Regions from separate parts of the Colwellia sp. SU-HH00943 genome, predicted to be linked through region 1. Evidence: predicted binding sites of a transcription regulator. Region 1 holds the regulator's gene; the other holds the start of a gene.

Region 1 (3,200 bases):
CACGCCTGCAACAACTTTAATAGAGTATAAACTCGACGAGTTTTTTCGTACAAAGCCTTTATTTCTCTATCTCTTGACTAAGTAGCTGATTCCTTCTGAAAAATCTTTTTTGTTACAGAAGTGTAATGCGATGATTTTTTTTTGTAGTTGTGTACAAATTTTGTATTGACTTGCTCAATACTGTCAATTGAATTGATTTGGCGCATAGATTCAAAATACGGCTAATGCTAGAATGGCCGTCATATTTTGTTCGTTATCGAAAAGTTAACTTAGAGAAACGAACTTACAGCATAAAAGGTAGGCGAAACTTCAATCGTACTGACCACTATTTTAGAGGATTTATTGGTGACAGAATTAAAAAATGATAATTATTTACGTGCGTTATTGAAGCAGCCTGTAGATTACACGCCAGTGTGGATGATGAGACAAGCTGGACGCTATTTACCAGAATATCGTGAATTAAGAGCAACTGCAGGTGATTTCATGTCACTGTGTCGTAATGCTGAGTTTGCTTGTGAAGTAACTATTCAACCCTTACGTCGCTTTAAATTAGATGCTGCTATTTTATTTAGTGATATTTTAACCATTCCTGATGCTATGGGCTTAGGCTTATATTTTGAAACAGGTGAAGGCCCTAAATTTACTAACCCAATTACCTGTAAAGCAGACATTGAAAAAATTGCTATTCCTGATCCAGAAGATGAATTGGGATATGTAATGAATGCCGTGCGCACTATTCGTAAAGAGTTAAAAGGTGAAGTGCCTTTAATTGGTTTTTCAGGAAGCCCGTGGACACTTGCTACCTACATGGTGGAAGGTGGAAGCTCTAAAGCGTTCACTAAAATCAAAAAGATGATGTATTCAGATCCACAAAGTTTGCATTTATTGTTAGACAAATTAGCAGAGTCTGTGATTACTTATCTTAATGGTCAAATTGCCGCTGGTGCACAATCGGTAATGGTCTTCGATACATGGGGTGGTGTGTTATCACCGCGTGATTATAAAGAATTCTCTTTACAGTATATGGCTAAAATTGTTGATGGATTAACTCGCCATGCTGATGGCCGTCAGGTACCTGTGACTTTATTCACTAAAAATGGTGGTATGTGGTTAGAAGATATTGCCGCAACAGGTTGTGATGCAGTTGGTCTTGATTGGACCATTGATATTGAAAATGCTAAAGCTCGTGTTGGTGATAAGGTGGCTTTACAAGGGAATATGGATCCATCAATGTTATATGCACCTTTACCGCGTATTGAGCAAGAAGTTGCAAAAATATTAGCAGGCTTTGGTGAAGGTGGTACTGGGCATGTATTTAACTTAGGACATGGTATTCACCCTGATGTGAATCCAGAGCACGCTGGACACTTTATTGAGTCGGTACATAGGTTGAGTAAACCCTACCATGTGTAAGCTTTGTTACCCATTGAGCTAAATAGTTAATTCAATGGGTATTCAAGGTAAATAAATAAAAATTACTAAAAAGCCGTTAGCATAAGAATATGCTAACGGCTTTTTTGTGATTGATATGTAGTGATTAATATCAATCAGAATAATTTAAATATACTTGGCTTTTATGGTTTAACTAGTCTTCATCCATCTCATAAGCACTAAAGTCAGTGATACCTTTTTCTTCTAGTATACGACGAACGCTTGCTGGAAGTTTTTCATCGTTATCTTTAGCCAAGTCTTCATCATTAGGTAATGGCTGACCCGTAAATGCATGTAAAAAAGCTTCGCACAGTAATTCACTGTTAGTTGCATGGCGTAAGTTATTTACTTGACGTCTTGTTCGCTCATCCGTTAATACTTTTAATACGCGCAAAGGAATTGACACTGTGATTTTTTTTACTTGTTCACTTTTTTTACCGTGTTCGGCGTAGGGATTAATGTATTCGTCATTCCACTGAGCCATGTAAATTCCTCTGTTTAATTATTAATGCGTACAAAGATGCAGTACTATTTTATATAGTTATAAAATAGATTTTACTGGATGCTGAAATTCAGTCAAGTAGAAGTTTAGATGTCTAAAAGATCTTGACCTAAATAGGTAAAGCGTTTAGAGTTATAGACGTCCAAACATCTAAACAGTTTTATTGAATACAGTGATCACTTACGGTGATGTATACGAGGAAGAACATGTCGAATGCTAATATAAAAAATATCACCACCAAGGCGGTAAGAGCAGGCATTAATACTGATCAGCATCACGGTGCTGTGATTCCAGCAATTCATTTATCTAGCACGTTTTCATTAAAAGGTTTTAATGAAAAGCGTCAGTTCGATTATTCTCGTACAGGTAATCCAACCAGAGCCACATTTGCTCAGGCAATCGCTGATTTAGAGCAGGGAAGTACTGGCATAGTAACTAGTACTGGCATGTCAGCGGTACATTTAATCTGTCAGTTGTTATCGACAGAAGATTCGGTTGTCATTCCTCATGACTGTTATGGCGGCAGCTTTCGTCTGTTCACCCATTTAGCTAAACGCGGCCAATTTAAGGTCATTGTGGTCGATCAAAATGATCAGCAGCAACTCAGCGATGCGCTAGCACAAAAACCTAAATTAGTATTGTTAGAAAGCCCGAGTAACCCTTTATTACGCTTGGTTGATATTGAAAAAGTCACTAAAGCAAGTCATGAAGTAGGTGCCTTGGTTGCGGTTGATAATACTTTTCTCTCGCCCGCATTACAGCAGCCATTAGCGCTAGGTGCCGATATAGTTTTTCACTCTACCACTAAATATATTAATGGCCATAGTGACGTTGTGGGTGGCGTACTGGTGACTAAAGATCCTGAACTTGGTGAAGAGCTGGCTTGGTGGGCTAACTGCATTGGTATCACGGGTAGCCCTTTTGATAGTTTTATGGCGTTACGTGGTTTAAAAACATTACCGATCAGAATAAAGCAACATCAAGAAAATGCCGCACAAGTGGCGAGTTTTTTGAAAAACCATAGCGCTATAGAATCAGTTTATTTTCCTGGCTTTGAAGATCATCCAGGTCATGAGATTGCCAAAAAACAACAAGCGGGCTTTGGTGCCATGTTAAGTTTTGATCTTAAAGGCGGTGTTGAAGCCGTGAAAAAATTGTTCGCTAATTTAGAACTATTTACCTTAGCGCAGTCGTTAGGTGGTGTAGAAAGTCTAATATGTCATCCACCAACTATGACACATGCTGGTATGGAAGAAAGCGCTCGCCT
Region 2 (3,200 bases), on a different contig from region 1:
TTTGGCAAGAGCGTGATAAGGCTAAAGCGCAGAAAAACGCGGCTTTATCGCAAGCGATTAAAATTATTATGAACAGTTTTTACGGGGTGTTAGGCTCTACTGGCTGTCGATTTTTTGATCCTCGTTTATCGGGATCGATTACCAAACGTAGTCATGCCATTTTAAAAACCACTAAAACGTGGATTGAAGATAAGGGCTATAAAGTTATTTACGGAGATACAGATTCTATTTTCGTTCACGTAGGGGCTGAGCTATCGTCCAATGCTAGTAAAACTTTAGGTAAAGAGCTGCAAACGTTTATTAATGATAAGTGGCAAGCGTATGTCAGAAAGGAGTTTGCGCTTTCTTGTGAGTTAGAAATAGAGTTTGAAACGCATTTTAGTAAATTTTTTATGCCCACTATTCGTGGCAGAGATGTTGGTACTAAAAAACGTTATGCTGGCATAGTCTGTAAGGGAGGAACAACACCAGATAAACTTATTTTTAAAGGCTTAGAAAGTGTTAGAACAGATTGGACGCAATTGGCAAAAGATTTTCAACATACGTTATATTTAAAAGTATTTAATCAAGAAAGTGTTGATGACTTTATTAAAGATACCGTTAAGCAGACCTTAAATGGTGACTTTGACGATAAGCTTATTTATCGCAAGCGTATTCGCCGTAAATTAAAAGATTATGTAAAGAATGTACCACCGCATGTTAAAGCTGCTCGTTTAGCTGATGATATTAATCAAAAACAGGGGAAACCTTTGCGTTATCAAAAACGCGGCTGGATCGAATACTATATGACAGTTAATGGCCCACAAGCCATTGAACACTTGTCATCCCCATTAGATTATCAATTTTATATTGATCGACAACTTTGTGCTGTTGCAGATGCAATATTACCTTTTATTGGCACTAGCTTCGAACAGTTGACCGATACGCAGCTGGGGTTGTTTTAATGTTAACTTATTTAGAGAAAGTAAAAATAATAGGTGAAATACAAGGTGTTTCAGGGTATAAATAGAGATAGTTTTTAGATGGCTAGATAGCTATTAAAAAAACATGTTTAGGTTGCATATTTAAGGTTGCTAATGAAACAAGATACTAAAATAGTCAGTGCAGGACGTAAAGCTGAGTTTACTCGCGGTGTAGTTAATCCAAGTGTTACACGAGCTTCAACAGTGGTATTTGATACTGTTAAAGAAATGAACCATGCGTTAAAAAACCGCCATAACAACACGATGCTTTATGGCCGCCGTGGTACAACAACGTCATTTGCGTTTAGTGATGCCATGACTCAGCTTGAAGGTGGCGCAGGTTGTGCACTTTATCCATCAGGTACAGCGGCGATAACCAATGCTATTTTATCCTTTGTTAAAACCGGTGATCACATTTTAATGGTAGATAGTGCTTATGAGCCAACCCGTGACTATTGCGATAAAATACTCGGTAAAATGGGCATTGAAACTACTTATTATGATCCTATGATTGGTGCGGGTATTGAAAGTTTGATCCAACCTAATACTCGAATAGTCTTTTTAGAATCTCCTGGCTCTATTACCATGGAAGTTCAAGATGTTCCTACTATTAGTAAAATAGCCCATCAACATGATTGTATTGTCATGCTTGATAACACTTGGGGTGCTGGTATTAACTTTAAACCATTTGATTATGGTGTTGATATTAGTGTGCAAGCGGCAACTAAATACATTGTTGGTCATTCCGATGTAATGTTAGGGACAGCGACAGCAACTGAAAAGTATTGGCCACAACTTAGAGATAATAGTTACTTAATGGGGCAGTGTACTTCGCCTGATGACTTATATCTTGCTTTACGTGGTATTCGTACCATTGGTGTTCGTTTAAAACAACATCAAGAAAGTGCACTTAAGGTAGCAAAATGGTTAGAGCAAAGATCTGAAGTTGATACTATTTTACACCCAGCATTTGAATCTTGCCCAGGACACGAATTCTTCAAGCGAGATTTTAACGGTTCAAACGGTTTATTTTCTTTCACCTTAAATTGTGGCAATAAAGAAGCATTAACTGCCTTTCTAGATAGTTTAACGCATTTTAAGATGGGGTATTCTTGGGGAGGGTTTGAGTCTTTAGTGTTAGGTATTACTAGTATTGGCTCTATCCGTACCGCAACCAAATGGACAGCAGAGTTCCCACTTATACGCTTACACATTGGTTTAGAAGATGTTGATGATTTAATTGCCGATCTTGAGCAAGCTTTCATACAATTTAATCAACACCTGTAGATAGTTTTATCTAGTGTAGTTTTGTGTCGTTAAGAGCTGGTTAATATTATCATTGCGGTGATAAGCGTAATAATAACACTTACTAACTCAGAAAATATGCATATGGATATTAATCCCCAAGACTATTGAAAGAGTTTATTCACTGTTTAAACTCTTTCAATTTTTAAATTGTTATAATTCACTTTCCTAAATATATGTATTGCTATTTCTTTTCAGCAATCGCTGACGTATGACATATAAAAGCCTATATTTTGTTAATTCATTTCAGTCTATGCTATTGGCTAATCTTTAACTTCATAAAGTCCATCTAGTTATCTTCGTCTCTTAACAAAACACTCTGTAATTGGTCATACAGATTGGTAATATCGTGTGGTTGTTGTTCTTTACATTATATGGTGATGCTTAAATTCAACAGATCTTAATTTCTTTATTTTAGTAAAACCTAAAAATAATAATTAATCTAAAACCCTATTTAGTCGAGTGTCATCTTGATTGGTTATACCAATAATTGTTTGTTGATATTCCTGTGCTCTCCAATTATAGTAAATATACATTACCAATTTATTGGTTTTGTTTAGACAAAGTTTACGAATCTAACAAGGATAATAATAATGAATAAAAACTTAGTTACGATCGCTTTAACACTTTCACTGGCAGCATGTGGCGGCGGTAGTGGTGGCAGTGATAATGGGGAAATTGACAAAGTTGAGGAGACTAACACAGCAGCAACTTTTACAGGCGTTAATACTGCAGAAATCGATAATACAACAGCAGACTATAATAATGTTGTTAATGTTAGCGATGTTGATAGTGGTGAAGCGGCAATTGTTAGTCAAACCGATGTAGCTACATCTTACGGTAAGTTTTCTATTACAGAAGATGGCAATTGGACGTATGAATTGGACACAGAAAACAGTGCCGTTAACACCTTAGCCGCAAATGAAACAATAA

Evidence for each region. Region 1 encodes MetJ, which represses methionine synthesis genes. Its sites were predicted from a motif close to TAGACGTCTAGACGTCTA; they were not measured.
Region 2: AC27GZ_RS11280 (cystathionine beta-lyase) is a predicted target of MetJ. The motif match lies at 1,020-1,037, and genes of this name have one in related genera.

What each region holds. Positions count from the first base shown of each region.
Region 1 is NZ_BAAJLW010000001.1:754,759-757,958, reverse strand. Features, by position in the region: gene hemE (uroporphyrinogen decarboxylase) at 346-1,413, shown strand; gene metJ (met regulon transcriptional regulator MetJ) at 1,586-1,915, opposite strand; gene metB (cystathionine gamma-synthase) at 2,140-3,200, shown strand, end outside.
Region 2 is NZ_BAAJLW010000003.1:635,602-638,801, reverse strand. Features, by position in the region: gene AC27GZ_RS11285 (DNA polymerase II) at 1-944, shown strand, start outside; gene AC27GZ_RS11280 (cystathionine beta-lyase) at 1,077-2,249, shown strand; gene AC27GZ_RS11275 (chondroitinase-B domain-containing protein) at 2,861-3,200, shown strand, end outside.